4 regions of the Yersinia sp. 2541 StPb PI genome follow, and region 3 is predicted to be linked to each of the others. Evidence: predicted binding sites of a transcription regulator. Region 3 holds the regulator's gene; each other region holds the start of a gene.

Region 1 (7,427 bases), 1.4 Mb from region 3:
AACGTTTATCTTGCCAAAACTCACCCTCATCAACCTCCCACTCAAGCTCATCAGTTAGCCATTCACGCCACCCTTTTGCCTGCGCTTTTTTCTCACTACACTGCTGTTGCCAATTCTTAATCAATAACGATCTTCTGGCCTGGCTGTCTGATTCTAATTTACTGATTAGTGGTGTTTTACGGCTGCCTTGCTGGATAATCTGCAATGCCAGTGCATGGAAGGTTTTAGCCTGAATATCATCCACAGCTAACCGTTGCTTAATGCGATGATTCATCTCATCAGCCGCCTGACGGCCAAATGCGAGCAGTAAAATCTGCTCCGGTAATGCTTCATTACGGCGTAACAACCAACCGGCACGGGCTACCAGCACCGATGTTTTACCACTGCCGGCACCTGCCAGAACTAATACCGAGTCTTCGCCATTAACCACCGCCCGGCTTTGCGATTCATTCAGAGGGGAGGTTTCTACACTTTGGAAGAAATCTTGATGCTCTTCCAACATTCGGTTGGTCCATTGCTGATTCCGGCGTTCTACACTGCGACTACCTTGCTGCAACCAGCGCAAACAGATCTCATAATCTGCACGACAGGTCTCAAATTCGTTCAACCGCTGCACCGGTATTGGCAATGAGGCGAAAGCCTCGCGAATAGAGTGCTGCACCTGTCCTAACTCACTGCGTTTAAACCATTTATCCTGTTGCTCAATCCGCTTGATTGATTCCACTTGTTTATGTAAAACCTCAACACAAACCAAGCTCATCTCTTCACTCCATTGCTGCCAGATGCCCAGTAAATGTTGATAGAAACGTTGAGTTTCCTGCCATTCGGTGCCATGTAAACGGACAACTTGTTGGTCTGGCAATTCAAATTCCAGTTCGCCCCAGACAATACCGCGCTTACATTCAATGTTAACCAACTGGTTAAAAGGAATTAGGTACTGATGTTTATCACCGCATACTTCGATGCCAGCATTGAGCAAGCGCACCCGGTTGTAAGGGTGCTGAGCCAAATGCTTGCCAAAAGATGTCGCTTTAAGTTCCATATCTGCGCGCCATTACTCGTATTAAGTGAATTGAAATAACACAATGGAGTGTAAATAAAATAATTGAGTTTAAACAACAGGTATCCGATAGTTGACAACGGAAACTAACCCGCCCTATTCATATAGAATGGTTAGCGTTTGTTATCACTCATCCGCGTTGCGGTTTTTTTATTCAGCTAGGCAGATAAATCACTATGCGTACTGTACTGAATATTCTTAATTTTGTTTTAGGTGGTTTCTTCACCACACTGGGCTGGCTATTCGCCACAGTCGTCAGTGTCGTTCTGATTTTTACCTTACCATTAACGCGCTCTTGCTGGGAAATTACCAAATTATCATTTCTTCCTTATGGCAATGAGGCGATCCATGTCAATGAATTATACCCAGAAAAAAGTAATGCTCTGATAACTGCAGGCGGCTCGTTACTGAATATTGTCTGGTTCATTTTATTTGGTTGGTGGCTGTGTTTATCCCATATCGCCACAGGGATTGTGCAATGCATAACCATCATTGGTATCCCGGTCGGTATTGCCAATTTTAAAATTGCTGCTATTGCTTTGTGGCCCGTGGGCCGCCGTGTCGTTTCAGTCGAAATGGCACAGCAAGCGAGAATGGCTAACGCTCAACGCCAATATCAGCAACGCTGAATTTTCAGTTTTAGAGGTTTTTTGTGCTCACTTTCGTCACTGGTTTACGCCGTTATGTCTACAATAGTAGCCTGCTTTATCATGCCCGTATTTTTATCGCGTTGGCGGGAGTAACGGCGGTTCCGTGGTGGATTGGTCAGCCCAAACTGACAATTCCGTTAACACTCGGTGTCGTCGCGGCAGCACTTACTGATCTTGATGACCGCCTGACAGGGCGATTACGCAATTTATTCATTACGCTGATCTGTTTTTTTGTCGCCTCCGCATCGATAGAGTTGTTATTTCCTTATCCCTGGTTTTTTGCCCTCGGTCTGACCTTTTCAACCTGTGGTTTTATTCTGCTGGGGGCTTTGGGGCAACGCTATGCAACCATTGCCTTTGGCGCATTGCTAATTGCTATCTACACCATGTTGGGTACCTCGATGTACCATATCTGGTACCAACAGCCGCTACTGCTGCTGCTCGGAGCTGTTTGGTATAACGTACTGACCTTGTGCGGACACCTTATTTTCCCTATCCGCCCCTTGCAGGATAATCTAGCTCGTTGCTACCAGCAGCTTGCTCACTATTTGGAAGCAAAAGCTAATCTCTTCGATCCTGATATCGAATCTGATGTCGACCAGCCTCTTATTGATGTGGCGATGGCCAACGGCACACTGGTATCAACCTTAAATCAGGCCAAAGCCTCACTGGTGACTCGCTTGAAAGGTGATCGGGGCCAGCGTGGGACCAGACGGACACTTCACTACTATTTTGTCGCACAAGATATTCATGAACGCGCCAGCTCGTCACATGTCCAATATCAGGTTCTACGAGAGAAATTCCGTTACAGCGACGTGCTATTCCGCTTTCAGCGCTTACTGAGTATGCAAGCCAGAGCCTGCCTGCAACTTTCGCAATCCATTCTGATGAGACAAAAGTATCAGCATGATCCTCGCTTCGAGCGAGCCTTTACGTTTTTAGATGCGGCACTGGCCAGAGAACTCGCGCAAAACGAGAATATCCCGCAAGTTAAAGCCCTTTCCCACTTACTGAGAAATTTACGGGCTATTGATGCCCAATTGGCGGGAATTGAATCCGAACAAGTATTAGCCGAAGGCCCTCAGCCCGAGAGCCGTTTGTCTGACGACCACATTACCGGATGGAGTGATATCAAGCTGCGTATCAGCCGCCATCTCACCCCACAATCTGCACTATTTCGCCACGCAGTTCGCATGTCAGTGGTGCTATGTCTCGGTTATGCGTTTATTCAACTAACAGGCATGCGCCACGGCTATTGGATCCTACTGACCAGTCTTTTTGTCTGCCAACCTAACTATAATGCGACGCGCCGCCGCCTTGCATTGCGTATAATTGGCACGCTAGCGGGTATTCTTATTGGTTTGCCTATCCTGTATTTTGTGCCTTCCATTGAGGGGCAACTCATCCTTATTGTCATTACCGGGGTGCTATTTTTTGCTTTCCGTAATGTTCAGTATGCTCATGCAACGATGTTTATTACCCTGCTGGTTTTGCTCTGTTTTAACCTATTAGGGGAAGGATTTGAGGTTGCCGCACCTCGGGTATTTGATACCCTGCTAGGCTGTGCCATCGCCTGGGTAGCGGTGAGTTTTATCTGGCCGGATTGGAAGTTCCGCCACCTCCCTGCGGTGGTTCATAAAACGCTGAATGCCAACTGCCGCTATTTGGATGCAATTCTGGTGCAATACTATCAAGGCAAAGATAATAGCCTGCCCTACCGTATAGCCCGCCGTGATGCACATAATTGCGACGCGGAGTTAGCCTCAGTGATCTCAAATATGTCTGCCGAACCCAAAAATGACAAAGAAACTCAGGAGGCAGCATTCCGATTGCTCTGTCTGAATCACACGATGCTGAGCTATATATCCGCGCTGGGTGCTCATCGAGAGAAACTGAGCAACACCGCCACCCTGAATCTGCTTAATGATGCGATTTGTTATGTCGAGGGTACACTTGAGCAAGAGCAGCCTGACAGCGCGAAAATGGCCCAGGTGCTAGCCAGCTTATCTACCCGGCTACAGAACTGTAATCCTGAGCCGGAGAGCAAAGACCAATTGGTTTTACAACAAATAGGTTTATTGCTTGAACTGTTACCTGAACTCAGTGAACTGAATAGGCACATCAGCCAGACTAATTAAGATTGGGGCCATTCCCGATGGCCCCGCTATGCTGTTTCAAACTGCGTAATGTTGGGCGAACGGATGTGTATCTCAAACCATTCAATAAGTTCACTACGCATCAATAAAGGCAGCACAGCATAATGGTGGCCACTTATCGCCCCAGCAAGCGCCAATAATACATTAACCCCGAGTGAGCGCCTTAATGCACGTAACTTCAGATAACAGCATTTGGCCCCTTCACGCCGCAGTTCCGCCGCATTCTTGATGCCGGCTTTCCACAATAGTCGTTCAAGGCTGGCACTGAGATTCGGCAAATCTTTCAGACGAACTGTTGACCCTTTTTTGCTTAAAATCTCAGCTTTCGCCCCTTGATAAGCGCGTGTAGCAAAATGACTCAGTGTGCACTCATCACTCCATAATGCAGAGTCTACCCAATAATAACGCAGCAATACCGGTAACCCGCGTTTAGCGTAGACAAAGTTACTCATCCCCCGACTGCGGAATAGCGTTTCTATCTTATTATTAGCGCGTAAATACAGTTCGCCGTCCGAAATCACCGCAAACATAATGCCGTTCGCCAATAGGCCATAGCCGCCAAATTGCGAACGAACTGTGATCTTGCCTAAAAAATCGAAACGATCCTGTGCTTGCATGATTTTGTTTTCTGATGCGTTTTCCATAACTACTCCTTTAGTAAAAATCCAATCCAACGTCCCTATCCAGTTGCAATAAGTGTAAGAGGAACAACCAATTAAAAAATACGCAATATGGATTACCTAGCCAAACACAAAATGAATTTGCACGGATTTACATCACAATTATGCGAAGCGTCTTGTAAAAATTTAGTTGATCTTCGAACAAACAGTGACTACTGTATATGCATACAGCACACTACAGGCGAGGTTCATAATGCGTACTCAATCACTAAAACCTTATAATGCTAATTATCATTCTCTTATTAGCCGTGAAACACCGGAAAGAATTGATGCTCCAACAGATAGTGGCCTTATCAGTGAACTTGTGTACAGTGAAAACCAGCCTGCGGTAACTCAGTTATTGCTTCCTTTATTGCAACAACTTGGTAAGCAGTCTCGGTGGCTTTTATGGCTGGCCCCACAACAGAAATTAAGTCGTTTATGGTTACAGCATTCAGGCTTACCAATAGATAAAGTCGTTCAGTTACGGCAAATCAATCCATTGTCGACTGTTGATGCAATGGAGAAGGCATTATTGACGGGAAATTACAGTGTCGTTCTTGGTTGGCTACCGGAGTTGTCAGAAAATGATCGAATCAGATTACGTTTGGCAGCAAAGTTAGGGAATGCTTATGGGTTTGTTATGCGTCCGTTGAATGACATAAAACTGAACCAAGGACAGTGCGCAACGTTAAAAATTCATTCTTCTTTGTATCATTAAGTAAATTTAGGATTTATCCCATGAATTATTACAATATTTAGCGCTTACTCCTGTAAAACCGGCATAAAGCGAGTCGGAATGCGGCTTGCAGCAGAAAATAACGTCTAGAAAACGCGGGTTTTTACCGCTAAATCGTTAAAGATAATGCACTATTTCGCTTTTTTTTCAGGCGGTTTATCACATCACACTTGTAACTTTCTCGCCACGTTGTAGACTTTACATCGCCAAGGTTGCTCTAAAACGCCAAATTATACTGGCAGCGTGATTAACGGGAGCGTTAAAACCTTGGCGAAGAATTTTAACCAAGGGCTTAGCTTTTTAAAGCTCATTGCCTATTTGGATGATAACGAGGCGTAAAATGAAAAAGACAGCTATCGCATTAGCAGTGGCACTGGCTGGTTTCGCTACAGTAGCGCAAGCCGCACCGAAAGATAACACCTGGTACACCGGTGGTAAACTGGGTTGGTCCCAGTATCAAGATACTGGCACTGGCGGTATCTATGGCAACGTTGGCAACGACGGTCCTACCCATAAAGACCAACTGGGTGCTGGTGCGTTCTTGGGTTACCAAGCAAACCAATACCTGGGCTTTGAAATGGGATACGACTGGCTTGGCCGTATGCCTTACAAAGGCGACGTAAATAACGGCGCATTCAAAGCACAAGGCGTACAGCTGGCTGCTAAACTGAGCTACCCAATTGCTCAGGACTTGGACCTGTACACCCGTCTGGGTGGTCTGGTTTGGCGCGTAGATTCTAGCGCTTACGATGCTCCTACTGATAGCCGTGCTAGCAACCATGACACCGGTGTTTCTCCACTGGTAGCGCTGGGTGCAGAATATGCATGGACCAAAAACTGGGCAACCCGTATGGAATACCAATGGGTTAGCAACATCGGTGATAAAGCTACCGTTGGTGCTCGTCCAGACAATGGCATGCTGAGCCTGGGTGTTTCTTACCGTTTCGGTCAGGAAGATGCAGTAGCGCCAGTAGTTGCTCCAGCTCCAGCTCCAGCTCCAGTTGTTGACACTAAGCGTTTCACACTGAAATCTGACGTGCTGTTCGCTTTCAACAAAGCAACTCTGAAACCAGAAGGCCAGCAAGCTCTGGACCAACTGTATGCACAACTGAGCTCTATCGATCCTAAAGACGGTTCTGTAGTTGTTCTGGGCTTCGCTGACCGTATCGGTCAACCAGCACCGAACTTAGTTCTGTCTCAGCGTCGTGCTGACAGCGTGCGTGATTACCTGGTTTCTAAAGGTATCCCTGCTGACAAAATCACCGCTCGCGGTGAAGGTCAAGCAAACCCAGTTACTGGTAACACCTGTGACAACGTGAAACCACGTGCTGCTCTGATCAATTGCCTGGCACCAGATCGTCGCGTAGAGATCGAAGTTAAAGGCTACAAAGAAGTTGTAACTCAGCCACAGGCTTAAGTTTACTCCTTTCGTAAAAAACCCCGCATTGCGGGGTTTTTTTTATCATCAATGATAACAAACCAAGCCACATCTCTTTTCTTAATGGCTCTATATCAATATCAACTTTTATCTAATTCATACCAAGACAGGTTAAATCTCTTTACCGAGAATATCCTGTAAGTCCTGTTTCAAAGATGACATCTGGTTGGCATATTTCTCTTTACGCTCAGCATCTTCAATTAACTGCACCACTGTATCTGACAGAGTATTGCCACGGCGCCGGGCTAGAGCTGCCAAACGCTGCCAAACCAGAAATTCCAGATCGATCGACTTTTTGCGCGTATGCTGATGCTCAGCATTAAAATGGCGCTTACGTCTGGCGCGGATAGTCTGCTTCATCCGCGTCGCCAGTTGTACGTTCATATGAGTGTCAATCCACTCCAGCACCTTTACTGGTTCACTTTCCAGTTTCATCAATTGCTCTACTGCGTCTGTAGCTGCACTGTTTTCAATGTGGCGGGTAATGGCTTCACCTTCACGGTGTTTTTTTACCAAATACGCCCATTTCCAACCACTTTCCAGATTTTCCAGTTGTTGATATTTCATCGTGAGCTCTTTAGTGACCGTGTAACTTAAGTCAAGCATAACAGTTTTACGCAGAATTTCACCCTACTAAAAGCCTATGATTAGTTTGTTTTTTGTACGGAATACTGCCGATGTCTTACTCCTTGCTACCAACTGCCACTCTACGTATATGCAGCCTG
Region 2 (7,427 bases), 1.6 Mb from region 3:
TTGAGCCCCATGAACCACCAAAGATCAGCCACTTATCTACATCCGCCATTTTGCGTAGCCGTTCGATATCATCGACCAAATGCCAGGTTGTATTATTGTCCAGACTGGCGTGGGGTTTTGAACGACCACATCCACGTTGATCAAACAGCAGCACTTTATATTTTTTAGGGTTAAAAAGTTGCCGGTGATAAGGTGCAATACCCCCTCCCGGTCCACCATGTATAAATACAGCTGGTTTACCTTCTGGGTTGCCACAGAGTTCCCAATAAATCTGATGCCCATCGCCGGTGTCTAATAAACCACTGTCGTAGGGTTCATACGCTGGATAAAGCCCACGTAATTGTTCCATTATTTTTCCATGTTTGTTATTAGACATTAAAGTTATCAAAGCCTATACAGCACGCAGGGTCAACGATAAAACATCACATTTACGCCAATCAGCCAATTAATTCCTCCAACTGGCGATAATTACGCCATATCTCAATGCATTCTGCGCAGTTATATCCTCGGGATAACACGATTTAAACGGTAACAAGATAAATTAAGATTTAATAATACTGTTGTTAAACAATAGATTAATTGCATTGATGCTTTATCTCCTTGCAACTTACCCTCATAAGGTGGTTAATAGGTGGGCGTACCAACCTAACCGAAGGTAAAGAGAGGCAAGCCATGAGTAAGGGAATGGACAGCAAAAAGAACGCGAAGAAAAAGCCACTAAAAACTCCAGCTGAGAAAAAAGCGGAGAAACGCGCTAAGAAGTCATCTTCTACCAGCGCAGAATAAACGGGCTTTTCGTCTCGTCAGTCAACCCGCCATATTAGGCGGGTTTTTTGTTGCTATTATTTAGCAATAGTCGGTGGGAGATAGAAATGTATTTTCGTGTTATCGATACCGAAACCTGTGGTTTAGCCGGTGGGATTGTTGAGGTTGCTTCTATTGATTTAGTTGATGGAGCATTGGCTAACCCTATGAGTGATCTGATTAGTCCAGACCGACCAATCAGCATTGATGCGATGGTAATCCACCATATCACTGAAGAAATGGTAGAAGGCAAACCACGAATTGCGGTGGCGATTAGAAGATATCAAGGCAGCCCATATTATGTTGCCCATAATGCGCCTTTTGATCGTGGGGTATTACCGGAGATGGGCGGCCAATGGATTTGTACGCTTAAGCTGGCACGAATGCTCTATCCTGACATTAAGCACAGTAATCAATATCTGCGTTACGCTTTGCGACTGAATGTTTCAGTACCGGATAATCTATACCCGCATCGTGCTTTATACGACTGCTATGTCACTGCGGCGCTATTACAGCGCATTATGCAAGACTCTGGTTGGAACGCCGAACAAATGGCCGAGATAACACAGCAGCCGCTGTTATTACAGACATTTAAATTTGGGAAATACCGGGGCAAAAGCATTGAACAGATAGCCCGGCAAGACCCGGACTATCTGCGTTGGATGTTAGCTTCAATAACTGACCTTACGCCAGATATGCGCCATACCCTGACCTATTACCTGACGTAATATTCCTGACTAGATTAAGCCAAAGCCAGTATGAATGCATATTCCAAAGCGATGTCTTCATACGCTTTGAAACGGCCTGATTTACCGCCATGACCTGAATCCATATCGGTGTAGAGCAATAATTGGTGGTCATCCGTTTTCATTTCACGCAGCTTGGCGACCCACTTTGCCGGTTCCCAGTATTGAACCTGTGAATCATGTAAGCCGGTAGTCACCAGCATGTGCGGATAATCCTGAGCCTTTACCTGATCATAAGGACTGTATTGCTTAATATAGTCGTAATACGTCTTATCGTTCGGGTTGCCCCATTCATCATACTCGCCAGTGGTGAGAGGAATCGATTCATCCAACATGGTGGTTACCACATCAACAAACGGCACCTGTGCCACTACGCCTTTATATAACCCGGGTTCCTGATTGATGACCGTCCCCATCAACAAGCCACCAGCACTGCCTCCCATGGCAAATACACGGTTAGCATCACCATAACCCTCAGTTATCAATGCTTTGGTAACATCGATAAAATCGTTGAAAGTATTTAACTTGTTGAGCAATTTACCGTCTTCATACCACTGCTGTCCCAATTCTCCGCCGCCCCGAATATGAGCCAGAGCGAAGACAAAACCACGATCCAATAGGCTTAATCGGCTACCACTGAATGCGGGATCCATACTGCTGCCATATGAGCCATAGCCATAAACCAACAGTGGATTACTACCTGAAACAAAGTGATCTTGGTGATAAACCAATGAAACCGGCACTTTTACGCCGTCGGTTGCAGTGACCCATATCCGCTCGCTACGATACTTTTCCGGGGTGAAATTCTTCACTTCTTGCTGTTTCAGTAGCTGGCGCGTACCTGTATCCATATTAAGTTCAAACATTGAACTTGGTGTGGTCATAGAGGAGTAGCCATAGCGCAGCAATTCTGTTTCTGGCTCGGGGTTATAAGCCAGCCAGGTAACATAGGTTGGGTCATCAAAAGTAATGTATTTCTCTTCGTCAGTGGCCCAGTGAATCTGTCGTAAATGCGTCAGCCCTTCACTACGCTCTTCCACTACCAACCAATCACGGAATAGGCTGAAGCCCTCCAACATAACATCAGTTGTTGGCGCGATTAATGACACCCATTGAGATTCATCGACAAAATCACGTTGTTCCTTACCTTCTTCGGCTATTTTGTACAAACCGAAATTCTTGCCATCTTTATTTGAGCGTAAATAAAAATGTTGCTTATAGTGGTCCAACCCGTATTCATGGTCTTTACGGCGCGGTGCAAACATCTGTGGTGCGGATTCAGGCTTATCAGCATCCAGCAACAAGATTTCAGATGTAGTGGTACTGCTCAGATTAATAACAATGAAACGTTCAGATGTGGTTTTTTCCAGCCCAACATAAAATGTATCGTCAGTTTCCTGATAAATAAGTTGGTCCAATTGAGGGTCGGTTCCTACTACATGGCGATACACTTGATAAGGCAGTAATGTTTTTTCATGTTTGCGCACGTAATAGAGCGTTTTTGAATCATTGGCCCACTCAAAACTACCTGAGGTATTGCTGATAACTTCTTCGTGCCAAACATCACTTTGCAAATGTTTCACCCGAATATCATATTGGCGACGCGATAAGAAATCCTCTGCAACCGCTAATAGATGATTATCTGGGCTAACATCCAACCCACCCAAGGTATAAAACTCACTGTCCGCTGCCCGTTGGTTGCCATCCAATAACGTTTCCCAACTGCTATCAGCCCAAACCGGTTGACGCACGTAAATAGCATATTCATTACCCGGCTCAAAACGCGTCTGATAGCGATAGCCATTGCGGATATAGGGGACTGATTCTTCCTGTGGCGGAATTCGCGAAACCATCTCTTGATACAGGGTTTCTCGCAAAGGTTGTTGTGGCTGCAACACTGCGTTGGTGAAATCATTTTCAGCTTGCAAGTAGTTCAGAACATCGGCGTCAGTACGCTCGTCATCACGTAGCCAATAATAGTCATCTACACGGGTATCGCCGTGCATAGTTATTGGATAAGGGCGTTTATCGGCCTTTGGAGGTATGGTCATTGATTGAGTTATCCATCTGTGTTCGTTAACGCGAGAGTGACACGATTACCTGTGGATGCCAAGCACCAGCATATGCTTATAATTTAGCTGAAGGGAGCTAATTAAATGATAAATATGATTATAAAAGAGACCTGAGAGAGTATCCGCCGTGAGGGGGGATAAACAGGTACCAGATACGTTTCCTCCAGCACCTGTTTGGCAGCTATTAACTTTATGCAGACGTTATTCTACCCAGACCTATTTGAGTCAATTACTAATGAGAGGTATACCTATTTAGGGCCATTATAGGTAATGCTGCCAGCTTTGCAGTCAAGTACCACTTGGTAGGTTTTGTCACCCTTGTTACCACGAACAGTCATTGGAACCTGCCAGACATCATCCTGGCCTGTAATGTCTACCGCGCTAATCCAAACCACTGGGCTATCAGTACCCAATTGTTTCTTATCCGCTTCCCAACGCGTAATTCTGTTTTGCAGAAAATCTCGCTTAACCTGCGTTGCTACCTGAGATTGGTTTAAACCGGGGCAAGCAGGTAATTTCGCTACTCGCGGCTCTTGGGCCTGTACACCACTGGTGATACCCGCCAATGCAGTGATCAATACCAAGGCTAATCCTGTCTTTCTCATCATTCCTCCAAATATTATTATTTCTATCCTATGGTAGGAACGATGATTGAAAGGTAGGTTACAGAGTGAACAGCGTTGCAGGGTAATAATGATAACGCCGTTTAATTAACACCGCGTAAATTCAATCACATAAAACTGTTCCAGCCCAGGATAGATCTCCTTAATCACCTTTTTCAGCTCATCCAATGACATATTTTCTTGCTCCGCATGACGGTCAGACAGTGCCTCCAGCGTGATTGGCGTGACTGATTTGACCATAATGTGGCAGAAGAATACGCCATCTTCATTGCGACATACGCGCAAGGTTTCCCCTGGGCGGAAATCGGATTCACTGCTATCCCGGATGGTGATCGTCTTACGATCTGCCAGAATATCCGCCTCAAATCGGCTAAAGAAGGTGATTTCACGATTCATTTTAGATCCCTTTTTCACTTTCTGCTGAAAGTTGGCAAATTAAGCGGCTTGATTTTCTTCAGATTTGTTTTTTTTCTCTGGTACATTCTTTTCCGCTTTCACTTTTGCTTGCCCATCGACAGGAGTCGCAGGGTTAGCACCTCGAAGAATTTGCCCCAAAGCCTCTTTATTTTCTGCCAGGAAGAAACTCAGCGCTTCGCGTTGATCTTCTTCAAGGGTTAAGGGAGCCTGTGACAGCCACTCAGACAAATTGTCAGCCAAATCCAGCATTTTATCGTAAGCATCGGCTTCTTTTTTGGTTGTGAAAGTCATTTTTTCCTCACCCTGTCTTACCACGACGAATTTTATTTCAACGGCCATTGCTGTATGTCCTTTTCATGTCTTTCACGCCCACAAGTAACTGTACATATAAACAGTATAGTGTGAGTTGTCGGGGGGATGCAACAGTCATCTCCCCTTCGTGTAATTATTTCAATAAACGGGCTTTGCAGTTTTTGCCTTTAATCTTGCCTTGTTGTAATTGCTGTAAGGCACGTTTGGCACTGGCTTTACGGATTGCAACATAGGCATGGACTGGGAACATATCAATCTTACCGACGTCAGCAGCGGTCAGACCGGCCTCACCGGTTAAAGCACCCAAAATATCACCTGGGCGAATTTTTGCTTTGCGCCCACCATCAATGCATAACGTGACCATTTCAGGCTCTAGCATCGTGTTAGCACTACGGCTCACCTGTTCCGCCGGGGTCCATTTCAGTTTTATTTGCAGATAATCTTCAATGGCATGCGCGCGGGACATCTCTTGTGGTGTACACAAGCTAACCGCCAGACCACTCATCCCTGCCCGACCAGTACGACCAATACGGTGCACGTGAACCTCTGGGTCAAAGGCCAGCTCAAAGTTAACCACCAGCGCCAGATCTTTAATGTCCAGGCCTCGGGCTGCTACATCGGTTGCCACCAGCACACGACAACTGCGGTTGGCAAAACGCACCAGCACCTGATCACGGTCACGTTGTTCTAAGTCACCATGCAAAGCCAGCACACTGATTCCACGAGATTCCAATGCTTCATAGACACTTTGGCAATCTTTCTTGGTGTTACAGAAAACCACACAAGAACTCGGCTGATAATGACTGAGAACTGATATCAGTAGCGGCAAACGTTTTTCGCGGGTGGTTTCAAAGAACACCTGCTCAATGGCAGGAACTTCATCGCCATCATCAACTTCAACATTGATTGGTTGGCGTTGAACTCGCGCACTGATTCGTTCGATACCGACCGGATAGGTAGCTGAGAACAGTAGGGTTTGGCGCTGTGGCGGGGTATAGGCAATGACATCGTCGATGGCATCGGTAAAGCCCATATCCAGCATGCGATCAGCCTCATCCAATACCAGAATCTTAAGATCTTCCAGTACCAGTGTTTTCTTACGCAAATGCTCCTGAATACGCCCCGGCGTGCCCACAACAATGTGTGGCGCATGTACCAGTGAATCCAATTGATGCCCCATCGGTTGGCCACCGCACAAGGTCAGGATTTTAATGTTTTGCGTGAAACGGGCCAATCGGCGCAACTCTTTGCTGACCTGATCAGCCAATTCACGGGTCGGGCACAGTACCAATGCCTGGGTAACAAACTCACCGACCGCAATTTTATCGAGTAAACCAATACCGAATGCCGCAGTTTTGCCACTGCCGGTTTTGGCTTTCGCCCGGACATCCTGCCCGTTGAGGATTGCCGGTAAAGCCGCAGCCTGTACCGGTGTCATCTCGGTATAGCCAAGTTCATTAAGATTGGACAACTGCTCAGCAGGCAGCGTCAGGGAAGAAAAGGAAGTTGTACTCACGGCAGTAACTCTTATAACTGGATGGAATGGCAGCGACAGCCTGAAGGCAAGCGCAAGATTTTGGCGCGATAATACCAGAAATGGGGGCATTGCCGGAGTTAAACCGCAAAAAACAAACCAAATACGCAATGCGCTGCGCATATATTGATATCGACTCACTGCCATTCGCCAGATACGCAATCGTTTTCGTTGCCATTTTGCCGTATACTGGCGCTCGTAAAATTGATCGCGCGACAAATAAATGTGCAACTATCCCACTGATGTAGGTACCTAACTATGCTAACTATTGGAACCGCTCTGCGCCCAGGCGCTACCCGTGTCATGTTGCTTGGCTCTGGCGAGTTGGGTAAAGAAGTGGCTATCGAATGCCAAAGACTGGGGCTGGAAGTGATTGCCGTGGATCGCTATGCAGATGCACCCGCCATGCATGTTGCCCATCGCAGCCATGTCATTAATATGCTGGATGGCTCGGCGCTGAAACAGTTGGTCGAACAGGAAAAACCGCACTATATCGTGCCAGAAATAGAAGCTATCGCCACCGATATGCTGGTTGAACTCGAGATGATGGGCCAACGGGTCGTGCCTTGTGCCGAGGCAACCCGGCTGACGATGAACCGTGAAGGCATTCGCCGTTTAGCGGCAGAAACCCTGCAATTGCCAACCTCTAGCTACCGTTTCGCCGACACTGATAGCGCATTCCGTCAGGCCGTTAGTGAAGTGGGTTATCCCTGTATCGTTAAGCCAGTAATGAGTTCTTCCGGTAAAGGCCAAAGTCTGATCCGCAATGCAGGTCAACTGCAAACCGCCTGGGATTATGCCCAACAAGGTGGCCGCGCCGGGGGTGGCAGAGTGATTGTTGAAGGCTTGGTTCGTTTTGATTTTGAAATTACCCTGCTGACAATCAATGCTGTTGATGGCATCCATTTTTGTGCGCCTA
Region 3 (7,427 bases):
TCAGGTTTTGTGCTGCGTCACAGTGTGGTTGAAGCGCACGGTTTATGTGCTGAATGCGGGGAAGTTGAAGCATGCGAAAGCCATGAGCATTGTGACCATGACCACTCTATTGTTACTAAAAAGAAATAGCTGCGTACCTAATTGAAGTTGCAGCAATGTTAGCTGCTCTCCAATTACTTTTGCCTTATACCCGTCATACTTCACGCTGCATGTGTGTTGGCTGCTCTCAATAACCCGAATCACTTACTCATGTAAGCTCATCGGGATTAATGAGCCTCATCCTTGAGGCTCACCCAGCGGGCTAGCATAAATGCTGTACAAATCGGTTACCGCCTTCCTGCAACTCGAATTATTTAGGGTATAGATAGAGATCCCTGGTGGGTATATATCGGTTAGCAAAAAGTAGACTGCCGCGAGCAATGCGACAGGGTAATAATTAATAATAAGGCACGTCCTTGTGCAGATGTAGATATAAATACAGGTGAGCTAGAATAGCTTTTATTAAAATAACCTCACCGCTTCAGTATAATTGGAGTTGATACACCAATAACTAGACGGGGTTGATTAACAATGCATATTCTATGAAACGAGAGACCCGATTAATTTATATCAATATCAGTTTAATTCCATTTAATGCTGTTACCAGCGATATTTGCTGTGGTCTTCCCAGGCTTTGACTTCTTTCTCGGCTTGCTCTTTCTGATAGCCGTATTTCTCCTGGATTTTACCCACTAGCTGGTCACGCTTACCTTCGATTACCGTTAAGTCATCGTCAGTCAGCTTGCCCCATTTTTCTTTCACTTTACCTTTAAACTGCTTCCAGTTACCGTCGGCTTGATCTTTATTCATAATATCTCCGTTACCTTGGGATTAGTCAGTTTATTTAATTCAATACGATAAACGTTCTCTATTGATAAAAACAACCACATTTAAATTAGTCACTCACAGTCATAATTTAAAATTAAACTTCGTTGTTTCGCTTACCGTACGAATAATTATAGCAGAGGATACTAGCAATTAAAGTCAGGATAATATTAATCACTGAGATTATAGCTATAAAGTAAAAATAAGCACTGATATTATTCAGTTAAAACAGTAGGTAATAACTTATTGTCGGAATCGTCTCAATCTAAATAACTTTTCCATACTTGGAGCTGTAGCAGGCTAGCTGTACTTGTTACTTGGCCCCTTCCCAGACATCACCTCTGAGAGGCCGCAGCAAGCAGCATTCAAATTTTCTCCCCGCAGATTTGTCATCCAAATCATCTACTTGTCGTTAGCATTGATCGGAATTAGCGAGCTTCTTTGCGGCTGCCTGCCTGCAACGTCAATTAATTTGGGCGTCTGAATCGTTTAATGGGGTCATTAATAATAAAAAGCCGCTCCTGAGCAGGAACGGCTTATCAGTTCAATATAAAACGCTAATGTTAGATCCAGTCACCATTACGGATAACACCGACGGCCAATCCTTCAATGGTGAAGCTTTGTTCGCGCAGATCGACAATAATCGGTTGGAACTCACTATTTTCTGGCAAAAGCTGTACGATATTACCTTGTTTTTTCAAGCGTTTTACCGTCACTTCATCATCAATTCGTGCCACTACAACTTGCCCGTTACGCACATCTTGCGTTTTATGCACCGCTAATAGGTCGCCATCCAGAATACCGATATCTCTCATCGACATCCCATTAACCCGCAACAGAAAATCTGCACTCGGTTTAAACATTGATGGGTCTACTTTGTAGTGCCCTTCGATATGCTGCTGTGCCAGCAAAGGTTCACCTGCGGCAACCCGACCAATCAGTGGCAGGCCATCTTCTTCTTCCATCAGCAAACGAATGCCACGGGAAGCGCCAGAAACAATCTCAATGACGCCTTTACGGGCCAGTGCTTTTAAATGCTCTTCAGCGGCGTTAGGAGAGCGAAACCCCAGACGCTGCGCAATTTCGGCACGGGTCGGTGGCATGCCGGTTTGCGCTAAGTGATCGCGAACCAGGTCATAAACCTCTTGCTGTCTGGTAGTAAGTGCTTTCATTCCGCCCCCTGTTTGTTTATACAGTCTTGCTGTGAGTATATACAGGTAAGCGGGTGTTGGGAACCAAAGAGTGAATAAAAACAGGGATTAATCACAGCTTATTTCTGCGGCATTGTTCGTCATAACATTAACCGGCATGCTGGCAAAGTACGGTTATCCAAACAAATAACGCTAACAAGATAGCGAGGAATACCGCCGCGGACCCCATATCTTTGGCGCGGCCCGATAGCTCATGGAACTCACTGCCAATCCTGTCCACTACCGCCTCAATCGCACTGTTAATGACTTCGATAATTATCACTAAAACCACGCTACCAATTAATAAAAGGCGTGCGATAGCATCTACATCCAGCCAGAAGGCCAGTATGATAGCGATTATGGCAGCAACAGCTTCCTGACGAAATGCCGCTTCGTTTTTCCAGGCAGCCGTTAAGCCTTTCACAGAATAACCGGCCGCTTTATAGACTCGGGCCAGCCCTGTTGATTGATTCGCCATGTTTTATTGCCTTTATCTTAAGTTAATGATGATTTTTGCCGCTTTCTGTTGTCTTATCACCACAGATCTCAAAACCAGTTTCTGGTATCCTTGCGACGAATTGCTAACAAGAGGCTTCATGTAGTTATGTCAGGTTGGCGTAAAATATATTATAAGTTATTGAATTTACCACTTAAAATGTTGGTAAAAAGCAAGGTTATTCCGGCAGACCCTGTGACTGAGTTAGGGCTAGACCCCTCTCGTCCTATTCTGTACGTTTTGCCTTACAATTCTAAGGCTGATTTGCTGACTTTGCGAGCGCAGTGTCAAGCACAAGACCTGCCCGACCCATTGATTCCATTGGAAATCGATGGAGTGCAACTGCCCAGCCATGTGTTTATCGATAATGGCCCGCGGGTCTTTCGCTACTACGCGCCTAAACAGGAATCGGTAAAGCTGTTCCACGACTATCTGGATTTGCACCGCAATAATCCCGAGTTAGATATCCAGATGTTACCGGTTTCCGTGATGTTTGGTCGTTCGCCGGGGCGTGAAGGCCACGGAACACCCCATCTGCGCGTGCTTAACGGAGTGCAAAAATTCTTCGCGGTATTGTGGCTGGGTCGCGATAGTTTTGTGCGTTTCTCTACCACAGTTTCACTGCGCAGGATGGCCAGCGAGCACGGTACCGATAAAACTATCGCCCACAAACTGGCTCGCGTAGCGCGGATGCACTTCTCCCGTCAACGCCTGGCAGCGGTTGGCCCTAGTCTGCCTGCCCGGCAGGATCTGTTCAAAAAGTTGCTGACATCAAAGGCGATTGAAAAGGCCGTCGCCGATGAAGCGCGGACCAAGAAAATCTCCCATGAGAAAGCACAGCAAAATGCCATTACGCTGATGGAAGAGATCGCAGCCGACTTCTCATATGAAGCCGTGCGCCTGTCTGACAGAGTATTGAGCTGGACGTGGAACCGTTTGTATCAAGGTATTAACGTCCATAATGCAGAACGGGTGCGGCAGTTGGCGCAAGATGGCCATGAAATCGTCTATGTGCCTTGTCATCGCAGCCATATGGATTATCTGCTGCTCTCCTACGTGCTTTATCATCAAGGGCTGGTGCCGCCGCATATTGCCGCCGGGATTAACCTTAACTTCTGGCCTGCCGGGCCTATCTTCCGCCGTTTGGGCGCGTTCTTTATTCGTCGCACCTTTAAAGGCAACAAACTCTATTCAACGGTTTTCCGCGAGTATTTAGGTGAACTGTTCACCCGTGGTTATTCAGTTGAATACTTTGTTGAAGGAGGCCGCTCACGTACCGGCCGCCTGCTGGAGCCAAAAACTGGCACACTGTCGATGACCATTCAGGCGATGTTGCGTGGTGGCTCACGTCCAATCACTTTGGTGCCGATTTATATCGGTTACGAACATGTGATGGAAGTGGGTACCTATGCCAAAGAGCTGCGTGGTGCGACCAAAGAGAAAGAGAGCCTGTTGCAGATGCTGCGGGGCTTGCGTAAGTTGCGTAACCTCGGTCAGGGCTATGTCAACTTTGGTGAACCGATCCCGTTGACCACCTATCTGAACACCAATGTACCGCAATGGCGTGATGCCATTGATCCGATTGAAGCTCAGCGCCCAAGCTGGCTGACACCGGCGGTAAATGATTTGGCCGGTAAGATCATGGTGAGAATAAATAATGCGGCAGCAGCGAATGCCATGAACTTGTGTTCTACCGCATTGTTAGCCTCACGTCAGCGTTCACTCACCCGTGAGCAGTTGCTTGAGCAACTTGATTGCTATCTGCAACTGATGCGTAATGTGCCTTATGCGAAAGATGTCACTGTGCCGGATAAAACACCGGAAGAGTTACTTAATCACGCCTTGAATATGAATAAGTTTGAGGTGGAGAAAGACAACATTGGTGACATTATCATCCTGCCACGGGAACAAGCCGTGCTGATGACCTATTATCGCAATAATATCCAGCACTTACTGATGCTACCGTCACTGATAGCCAGCATGGTGATGTACCACCGCCGCATTACCCGTGACGAATTGTTGCGCCAAATCAGTATGATTTATCCGATGTTGAAAGCTGAACTGTTCCTGCATTACAGCAAAGAGCAGTTACCACAGACGCTGGACACGCTGATAGATGAACTGGCCCGCCAGCAGTTGATTTGTGACAAAGGGACCGAACTAGTGCTGAATCCGGCCCGAATTCGCCCACTGCAATTACTGGCCGCCGGTGTGCGGGAAACCCTGCAACGATACGCGATTACCCTGTCGCTGCTCAGTGCCAATCCGAGCATTAACCGTGGAGCGCTGGAGAAAGAGAGCCGTATCATGGCGCAGCGATTGTCTGTTCTGCACGGGATTAACGCACCAGAATTCTTCGATAAAGCGGTATTTTCAACACTGGTCGGTACCTTGCGTGAAGAGGGATATATCAGTGACAGTGGTGACGCGGTTCAGGAACATACGTTGGAAGTTTACAATATGCTGAGTGCGTTGATGACGCCGGAAGTGAAACTGACTATCGAGAGTGTCAGTATGCCAGCCGAAACCAGCAATCAACGGCCAGAATCCGAGGCAGAGGATAAATCGGAAGATTGATTCCTCAAGCCGCTAAACAAAAATGGCCGGATTCATCATCTGGCCATTTTTTTGACTGTTTTCCAGAAACGTATTTACTGCCAATAACTAATCAGAATCCCTAAAAACAACACCAGCCCTACGTAATTATTATTCAAAAACGCACGGAAGCAGGCGTCGCGGTCACGCTGCACAATCATCTTTTGTTGGTGGATAAACAAGGCACCCGCCAGCAGGATTGACCAATAGAATGCGCCGCCCAACCCCATCAGCCAGCCGATAGCAACCATCAACACCAGTGTAGCCAGTTGCAGTAAACCTATAATCAGCTTGTCATGTTGACCAAATAAAATCGCCGTGGACTTAACTCCAATTTTCAGGTCATCGTCGCGATCAACCATTGCGTATTGCGTGTCATAAGCGACGGTCCAGCAGATGTTCGCCAGCAATAACAGCCAACAAACCAAGGGTAAGCTCTCACTCACCGCAGCGAATCCCATCGGAATTGACCAACCAAAAGCTGCGCCTAATACCACTTGGGGTAGATGAGTGACCCGCTTCATAAACGGATAAATCCAGGCTAACGCCAGTGCTGCCAATGATAACCAAATGGTCATGCTATTAAGGGTTAACACCAGACCAAACGAGAGCAGTACCAAAACGACAAACAGGATTTTGCTCTCTCGTTCACTGATAATGCCACTGGGTAACGGGCGGGATGCGGTGCGTTTTACAAAGCCATCAATATTTCGGTCAGCATAATCATTGACGACACAACCAGCCGCACGCATAAAAAACACACCCAACACAAACACAATCAGTATTTTGGTTTCTGGGATACCCTGCCCTGCCAGCCATAATGCCCACAGCGTCGGCCACAATAGCAATAACGAGCCAATAGGCTTATCAATCCGCATTAAACGGCAATAAGCCTGCCATTTGGTCTGAACAGTACTTCCCTTCAATTTATCCATCTCCAAAATCTTACTACGGCTTAAACCGAATACAGTGGCGAGGCCGGTAAAAAAACTTCCGTCAGTAACAGGGGTTTGCCTGACAGACGCAGCAATGAGCGGCGCGCCCAAAGTTCATTCTGCCGCCCCACTTGAATATAATCACGGCTTAAATTGTCCCCACCAAATAAATAGCGCCCGAGTGGGAGGGTGCCCAAATCCACCAGCGCCCTATCCGGCCCAGACAGTGTCTGCTCGGGGATAACCGTGCGACCAAGCAGCCAAGGCTCATTATCACCACACAAAATGATTTCCCGCAGCCAATAGCGTTCGCTTACAGGTAAGTGCTCCGCATCTTCCCCTAACTCATTACGCGTAATAAAGCATTCTCGCTGGGGTTCGACATGAACCCGTTGGCAATGCTGCTCAAAACGCCGGGTCATCGACCCCAACTCCATCAACCAATCAGCGATAGCAGTTGGTAAATTCGGCTGCTCAATGGCACACCATTGGATAGGTTTTATAATTGATGCATCGCCGGTAGACATGCAGTTTGCTCCCTGCTGGGAAGAAAATATCGCCCCCCGCTAATTCGTAGATAAGGGGGCATTGTAGCGCAGATTAGCTCCCCAGCGACATCAGGTTGCTTTTTATTACCCCCCACAAAATGAAGTCGTTTTATTACGCTGTTCTTTATTATTGATGAGCTTGGGCAGTCCGTCCCTTATAACGGATAATTGCAGCACCAGTATTATTACGTTCACTGGATGACCTGAAATACATATCAAGTAACACTGCTGCATCTTGCCCAGAAAGGTATTTTTTGTCTTCTTGGATGATCAGTTCAGGAACCAGGTCTTTATAGAACTTTCTTACCCTAGGATCCATTAACTTCAGCTGTTCTACATTCATTAAATTTGTATCAAAAACGTACAACCCTTCTTTGTTGGCGGTCTGCACTATGGTAATCACATGTGCTCGCTCAGGAAAAAACATCATACTTTCGCCAGGTTTTAAACTGCTAATTTCCATTTTTATCGCATTCAAATCCAAAGGATAAACATTTACTCTCTCCGGAAATGATTCGATTGCTTGATTAAAGGAACTCAGAGGGTCTCTTAGATTTTTCTGAAATATTGACACATCTGTTTGAATACCCTCGGCCTTAAATTGTTCAAGAATCTGATGCAAAAATTTTCCGGAGGTTCTTGAGGCGGCGACATTATCACGTAACGGCCCAAAAAATTTCTCAGCTAAACTCATTTCACTGGTATTCAGGTAAGTGAATATGCCCGATGAGGTTAAAGCGCAGGGAGCATCCCCTTTGCTGGCGGGTCTTAATGCACTTTCTTCCAGCCAATCAAAGTC
Region 4 (7,427 bases), 1.8 Mb from region 3:
CAGTTCAGCAGTTGAAACGTTACCAGTTGCTTTACCGGCTTTCTTCGCTAACTCCAACAAGGTGACGTGATCTTTTCCGAACACATCAACACCCAGCGCGCCGTTATACGTTTTTACACCTGAGGACCAAGCTGTTGCGGAGGCAGCTGAGTCAGTCACGTAATCCGGTTTTTGCGTTTTCTTATCTAATGAGTAGTGCGTGTATTGCCCTGTCAGTGGTAACGCATCAATTCCTTTAAAGAAACCACCGGCCCCCATAGCATAGTTACGTGCTGAGGTGATTTCTGAATCGCCCATACCATCGCCAATCAGTAAAATGACATTCTTTACGGTTTTATTGGAAAGCGAATCACGAAGAGCCTGTGTCTGATCACCGGTCAAACGTCGTGCCCCGCCAAATTGAGTGACATCTCCCTTGGCGCTACGGTCATATAAGCCAGTGGCGGAAGCAACAGCATTCGGTGTAAACAATGAACTGGTGAGTATCAGACTGGATAACGCTATGCCGGACAAAGTGGATACGCGGTTCTGCATCGGTATAATTCCTTGTTGTAAAACAGTAATACAATTTGTATTGATTGGTTACAACGGATACTAGAACAAGCGAATGACGCTTTTATGACAGTCGCGATTAATTGTTATCTCTGACAATGCAGGCTCCCCTGACCTTTCCACGCGTTCACCACAGGCTAAATCAGGCCACCGTTGGCGCGTAAAACTTGCCCATTAATCCAGCCACCGTCTTTTCCAACCAGAAAAGCCACGGCTGCTGCAATATCCTCTGGCGTTCCTAATCTTTCTAGTGGCGCCATTTTCGCCATTTTTTCAATTAATTCGGGTGATTTACCATCAAGGAAGAGCGAGGTTGCCGTCGGCCCAGGAGCCACAGCATTAACGGTGATATTACGCCCCCGCAACTCTTTCGCCAGAATAGCTGTCATGGTTTCAACCGCCGCTTTGGTTGCAGCATAAACACCGTATTTTTCCAGTTTCAGCCCGACAACACTGGTTGAAAAGTTTACGATGCGGCCGCCATCTTTCAAACGCTTTGCCGCTTCACGCATCCCGTTAAAGCTCCCTTTCAGGTTAATGGCGATCTGACGGTCAAAGTGTTCATCATCACTGTCTGCAATGGCACTGAGAGATAGAATTCCAGCATTGTTGACCAAGACATCAACCCCGCCAAACGCAGCTTCTGCTTGAGAAAATAACTGTGCAACCGCTGCAGCATCACTGATATCCCCCTTCGCACTTACTGCATTTCCGCCCGCTTGTTGAATTTTGCGCACCAGTGTTTCCGCCTCAATGTCACTCCGGGCATAATTGATCAGAACGGTATACCCCTCCTGAGCCAAACGCTCAGCAATTGCTGCGCCAATACCCCGTGATGCTCCGGTTACAATGGCAACCTGCCCGGTTGTATTCACCATGATTTTCTCCTCGATGTGTATTTTATCGTTTGTGACGATGCATTGATTGCTATCCAGCAAGTGGAGCATGCTATGTTTAACCGCCCGCAAACAGAGAATGCCACTTTTATCGTTTCGGATAATCATCTATTATTCGTTAACACTATCCGAATAAAGCGAACAATCACGTGGACCGAATTGATGCAATGCGGGTATTTATCAGGGTAGTGGAACAACGCAGTTTTACCCAAACCGCCCAAGATTTAAATCTACCGCGATCTACAGTGACAGATGCCATTAAACAGCTCGAAAAGCGTTTAAATGTGCGCTTATTGCAGCGAACTACCCGACATGTTAGCCCTACTCTGGATGGTGGAGCTTACTACCAGCGCTGTCTGCGTATTATTGCTGATATTGAAGATGCTGAAATGGCCTTTGCCAATGCCAAGCCACGAGGTTTGTTACGAATTGATGTACAGGGCACGTTAGCCCGCCATTTCGTCTTGCCACAATTACCTGATTTTATTGCTCAATATCCTGACATTGAGTTATTTATCAGTGAAGGTGACCGCTTGGTCGACCTTATTCGAGAAGGTATTGACGGGGTGCTACGTGTAGGTAATTTACAAGACAGCGATATGGTCGCCCGCCGAGTGGCGTTGTTGCCACAAGTCACCTGTGCTGCACCGCAATATTTACAACGACAGGGTACTCCACTCCGGTTGGACCAGTTATCAGGCCATCAGATGGTAGGTTTTCGTTCTAGCGCAACCGGTAGCCTGATGCCACTGGAATTTGGCACTGACAGCACCCTTAGCCCCGATAAAACAACAGGTTATAATAAAGCAGCGTCCTCCAGGGTAATAACAGAAAGCGCATATCTACCCTCTGCTTCGTCATCATCTACTAAAACTCAGCAAGTAAAATTACCGACTGTTCTATCAGTCAGTGGTGCAGAAAGCTTTGTAGCAGCCGCACGTCTTGGATTGGGTATTATTCAAGTGCCTCGTTACCATATCGAATCTGACTTAATCGCTGGCACCTTGGTTGAGATACTACCAAAATACGCACCACCCCCGATGCCAGTCTCGTTCCTGTATCCTCACAACCGCCAGCTTTCCCCTCGAGTACGTATTTTCAGTGACTGGTTGAGCCAGTTATTTCTTGCCACCGAGATAAAGTGATAATACGCCGGTACGCCTATCCTGAATCAATGTTGCCACGATAGGCAGCCGCACCAACCGGCACAGCCGCCACTCATTATTGTGCTTTTTCAACCGATTGACAGATATCGATATCAAAATAACCATCAGTTATGCCGTCATTGAGGTAAACCTCATAACACGCACCTTCTACCGAACGATAACCACTTTGTGGCAGATGCTGGTTATACAACTCGCTCCAGGCTTTGGCATAATCATCATCCGTTACCCTGGTGTGATACACCGCATACAACCCCCCGGGAATCACTTGTAGTTGTAGTTGATCACTGAGTTCTGCGGGCAACACATAATCGTCAGCCACAGACAAGGATACGTCAGCCCGTAGCTCAGCAGGAGGATTAGTCTCAGGATTGTCCCAGTAAAGAGCCAACCACTCTTTCCCAGGGATTTGGTACTGAGTATAGAGTGAAGAAAGTTGGTTAAAGCCTTGCGGGATAGTCTCGTGATAAGGGCCGACCAGCCGAATACTGACTATTTGCTGCGGTTGCTTTTCTACTATCTTAAATGTCATATCGCTACCTCGACTTAATGGTTTCAAGAAAGATGAAGTGACCAAAAATGCGACTTTACGCCACAACTGTACATTCATACAGTATAGCGAGATTTTATGACACTCGGTTAATTTTCAACCTTGACTTGTGAAGAACTTCGCAAAAAATCATCCGCCTGTTTAAGCTGATGATGGCTGAAAACGGTTATTCCGTGGCGGCGCAATAACGCCGTGGTGACTCCCTGTCCTGTGCGCTGGGTGCCGCTAAAATGACCATCATAGATGCGGCTGCTCCCACAAGATGGACTCCCTTCGGTCAAAATTGCTACTGTGCAGCAGTGCTTTTGCGCCAACTCCAGAGCCTGATAAGCCCCTTGCAAAAACTCCCGGCTAACATCATTGCCCCACTGCTCGGTCACCCGCGCCAGTCCTTGCAACACCGCCTCGCCGTTACCTTGCTGAATTTCGGCAGGCGGACGCGGTACCGGCATACCTGCGGATAATTCAGGGCAAATAAGGACCAGTCGCCCCTCATCCTGCCAGCGTTGAATAATTTCATCGCTAACAGACAGGGCACTGCCGTTATAACGTACCGGTTTTCCCATTAAACAGGCACTGATCAGAATGCGCGCAGGTTTTGGTTCCACGTAATTATCAACCTTAATATTATGCAGCGAATAAAAAATGATGATTATGCTGATAATAACCAATTAATGGCTGTTGGTCATGAGCGTGCGTTGATAATTGTTGCAGAACAGATAATTTTCATGTCAATAAATGGCATTGTTGCTTATTTTGCATAATTCAATGCCGCTAACACCTGCGGCAACAGTCGCGCCAAACGGCTCGCCCAGAGCGCCTGACCTGCTTGATGCGTAATAAGATCCTGACGAATCTCAATACCCACATAAGGTAACTGCCGCTGTTCTGCGTGGAAGGGTAACGTGAAATCTGTTGCATCCGTCATGGCATAAGGTTCGTTAATTCCGACGTGCAGGTCACATTCTTGCTGTAACAATGAAACCAGTTGCAAAGCAAACTCAGGATTACGATGAAACAAGGTACCAATCTGCCAGGGGCGCGCGATGTTTTTAAACGACGGTGTAAAACTGTGCATGGAGAGGATCACGCTCATCTGGCCGCTATCACGACGTTGATTCAGCGTTTGTGTAATCAAATCATGATAAGGCTGGAATACCTCAACCCGGCGCGCTTCAGCCTCTGCTACGGTGACACCAATATTGCGCGGGATCCGTGTGTGCTCGGAAATTTCAGGGATCGAACTGGCGATTCCCGGCGTGCGATTGCAATCAATCACCAATCGCGAATACTGCTGATGAATCAAGGTTGCATCCAGATACTGGCTAAGTAACCGCGCCATTGCCAATGAACCTATATCCCAACCGATGTGGCGGTCAATTTCTCCTGAGGGTAACCCCAAATCACCAAGTTGAACCGGTATCCGTTGACCGGCATGGTCGGCCAGTAAGATAAATGGTGATTGGCTGTGCGGGCGCTCGATAACAGCTGACTGAGGATCGCCATCACGTAACAAAATGATATTTGACATGGAGTTAGTACCTGGCATGAAGTGGCAATCGTAAGTATCAGTCGTCACAACAGTTAATACTCACAAACAAGGGCTTTCGTAATCAATAAGCTATCATCCTAGCCGCTAATGTTGGGTTCGCCCACCCCGAATTTATACCTAAATTTTCTTGGTTATGCGATTATCGCCACAGTAGGTATCTTTTGATGCCATATTTCAGGCAATCATTATCGGCAAAACTGTCTACAACCAACAGCAGCATAGCGGAGACTTATGGAAACGTTTTTTATTGATCGGATGGCAACTCCACAAGGTGAACTGTTACTGATCGCAGACCAAGAAAACCGGCTACGTGCCATCGATTGGACTGACCACTACGAGCGTCTGATGAAGTTGCTAGGCAACCATTACGGCCAGGGCGCGTTTACATTGGTTGAAGAACGCAATCCCGGTGGGCTAAGTGACAGTATGCAACGCTATTTTGCTGGTGACCTGAGCATTATTGATAATTTACCGGTTAAAACCGCTGGGACTGATTTTCAGCGTCAAGTCTGGCAAGAGCTGCGAAAAATCCCCTGTGGCGAAACGATTACTTATGGCGAGTTAGCAAAACGAATCAACCGCCCTACCGCTTCGCGGGCTGTCGGGATGGCGAATGGATTGAACCCTATTTCAATTGTTGTCCCTTGTCATCGGGTCATTGGGCAACAAGGTGCATTGACAGGATATGCCGGTGGAGTGGAGAGAAAACGCTGGTTATTAATGCATGAGGGTTATCTTTTAGCACGCTAACTATTGTTGCTCTTATCAGACGCAAGAAAAGATGTTAAAATTGACGCATATCAATATTAATGGGAATACCCTATGATCCCGGAAAAACGCGTAATCCGACGTATCCAGTCTGGTGGTTGTGCAATTCACTGTCAGGATTGCAGTATTAGCCAGCTCTGTATTCCGTTTACCTTAAATGAAAACGAGCTGGATCAGCTCGACAATATCATTGAAAGGAAGAAACCTATTCAGAAAGGACAGGCGCTGTTTAAAGCGGGTGATGAACTCAAATCCCTGTATGCCATCCGTTCCGGGACCATTAAAAGCTACACCATTACCGAAGAAGGTGATGAGCAAATCACCGGTTTCCATCTGGCGGGTGATTTAGTCGGTTTTGACGCTATCAGCAATTTGCAGCATCCGAGCTTCGCACAAGCTCTGGAAACATCCATGGTTTGTGAAATCCCGTTTGATACGTTGGACGATTTATCCGGCAAAATGCCAAATCTGCGCCAGCAGATGATGCGCCTGATGAGTGGTGAGATCAAAGGTGACCAAGATATGATTTTGCTACTTTCCAAAAAGAATGCAGAAGAGCGTCTGGCGGCCTTTATCTATAATCTGTCTCGCCGTTTTGCTCAACGTGGTTTCTCTCCACGTGAGTTCCGCCTGACGATGACCCGTGGTGATATTGGTAACTATTTAGGTCTGACGGTAGAAACCATCAGCCGTTTACTGGGCCGTTTCCAGAAAAGCGATATTCTGAGTGTGAAAGGTAAGTACATTACTATCGAGAATACCGAAGCTCTGGCCAAACTGGCGGGTAATCCAAGACCAAGTCTGTAACCTGATCAAAACCAGAATAATAAATACCCGATAGATTTCAAGTTGCAGGAAGGCGGTAAGTAACGGCCTCGTAGAGAGCAGGTCTGAGGATCGACCGAGTAACACAAGCCGTCAGCAAATCTGCAACTTGAAAATTTATTGGTCTGCTTCCCCCAGCCACCTATCCTGTTTCCCTTTCATGGTTTACTCTTTAACTAACATACTGTTAATTCACGTTTGTAAGGAGACTCTATGGCAAAGTATCAGAATATTCTGGTTGCTATTGACCCCAATCAGGATGATCAACCTGCACTAAGACGTGCAGTTTACCTTGTGCAGCGCAATGGCGGCACAATCAAAGCATTTTTGGCTATTTATGATCTGTCATATGATATGACCACCCTGCTGTCGCCTGATGAGCGTACCGCAATGCGTAAAGGGGTTATCAGCCAACGTTCCGCATGGATAAGCGAGCAATGCCGCTTTTATCTTGATGCCGGTATTCCAATTGAAATCAAAGTGGTATGGCATAATCGGCCCTATGAGGCCATTATTCAGGAAATCCTGAACGCCAAGCACGATTTGTTGTTAAAAATGGCGCATCAACACGACCGCCTGGAGTCGATTATCTTTACCCCAACCGACTGGCATTTATTGCGTAAGTGCCCATGCCCAGTCTGGATGGTGAAAGACCAACCTTGGCCGGAAGGCGCCACAGCGCTGGTGGCCGTTAACCTCTCAAGTGAAGATCCACTCCATGACCCACTAAATCTCCGTTTGGTCAAAGAGACCAGAGAGTTAGCCGAACATGTCAATCAAACGCCAGTGCATCTGATCAGCGCCTACCCGGTAACCCCGATTAATATCGCCATTGAATTGCCTGATTTTGACCCGAGCGTCTATAACGATGCCATTCGTGGTCAGCATTTGGTTGCGATGAAAGCATTACGCCAGCAATTTGGCATTGATGAAAAATTCACCCATGTTGAAAAAGGTCTCCCTGAAGAGGTTATCCCTGATTTGGCTGAACACTTGCGGGCTGGGGTGGTTGTTCTGGGTACCTTGGGGCGTACTGGGCTATCTGCCGCCTTTATTGGGAATACTACCGAACATGTGATCGACCATCTTAAGTGTGACTTACTGGCAATTAAACCCGAAGG

The links. Region 3 encodes LexA, which represses DNA repair genes until DNA is damaged. Its sites were predicted from a motif close to TNCTGTATGTACATACAGNA; they were not measured.
Positions count from the first base shown of each region.
Region 1: the regulator LexA is predicted to act here: its motif matches at 4,700-4,719, upstream of sulA (SOS-induced cell division inhibitor SulA).
Region 2: the regulator LexA is predicted to act here: its motif matches at 5,040-5,059, upstream of V1953_RS08700 (YebG family protein).
Region 4: the regulator LexA is predicted to act here: its motif matches at 3,208-3,227, upstream of sbmC (DNA gyrase inhibitor SbmC).

Region 1 is NZ_JAZGQB010000001.1:1,807,946-1,815,372, reverse strand. It holds gene helD (DNA helicase IV) at 1-1,042, opposite strand, end outside; gene V1953_RS07925 (YccF domain-containing protein) at 1,237-1,689, shown strand; gene yccS (YccS family putative transporter) at 1,713-3,848, shown strand; gene V1953_RS07915 (TfoX/Sxy family DNA transformation protein) at 3,875-4,510, opposite strand; gene sulA (SOS-induced cell division inhibitor SulA) at 4,740-5,246, shown strand; gene ompA (porin OmpA) at 5,605-6,681, shown strand; gene matP (macrodomain Ter protein MatP) at 6,814-7,269, opposite strand.
Region 2 is NZ_JAZGQB010000001.1:1,972,390-1,979,816, reverse strand. It holds gene pip (prolyl aminopeptidase) at 1-349, opposite strand, end outside; gene exoX (exodeoxyribonuclease X) at 873-1,532, shown strand; gene V1953_RS08715 (S9 family peptidase) at 1,547-3,601, opposite strand; gene yebF (protein YebF) at 3,871-4,227, opposite strand; gene yqfB (N(4)-acetylcytidine aminohydrolase) at 4,333-4,641, opposite strand; gene V1953_RS08700 (YebG family protein) at 4,681-5,001, opposite strand; gene dbpA (ATP-dependent RNA helicase DbpA) at 5,108-6,490, opposite strand; gene purT (formate-dependent phosphoribosylglycinamide formyltransferase) at 6,767-7,427, shown strand, end outside.
Region 3 is NZ_JAZGQB010000001.1:372,317-379,743, reverse strand. It holds gene zur (zinc uptake transcriptional repressor Zur) at 1-129, shown strand, start outside; gene V1953_RS01620 (CsbD family protein) at 640-849, opposite strand; gene lexA (transcriptional repressor LexA) at 1,428-2,036, opposite strand; gene V1953_RS01610 (diacylglycerol kinase) at 2,164-2,532, opposite strand; gene plsB (glycerol-3-phosphate 1-O-acyltransferase PlsB) at 2,659-5,127, shown strand; gene ubiA (4-hydroxybenzoate octaprenyltransferase) at 5,202-6,071, opposite strand; gene ubiC (chorismate lyase) at 6,101-6,607, opposite strand; gene V1953_RS01590 (hypothetical protein) at 6,756-7,427, opposite strand, start outside.
Region 4 is NZ_JAZGQB010000001.1:2,216,384-2,223,810, reverse strand. It holds gene phoA (alkaline phosphatase) at 1-534, opposite strand, end outside; gene V1953_RS09890 (SDR family oxidoreductase) at 690-1,430, opposite strand; gene V1953_RS09885 (LysR family transcriptional regulator) at 1,598-2,593, shown strand; gene sbmC (DNA gyrase inhibitor SbmC) at 2,670-3,143, opposite strand; gene V1953_RS09875 (DUF523 domain-containing protein) at 3,251-3,769, opposite strand; gene V1953_RS09870 (N-formylglutamate amidohydrolase) at 3,913-4,692, opposite strand; gene ogt (methylated-DNA--[protein]-cysteine S-methyltransferase) at 4,945-5,463, shown strand; gene V1953_RS09860 (FNR family transcription factor) at 5,536-6,288, shown strand; gene uspE (universal stress protein UspE) at 6,520-7,427, shown strand, end outside.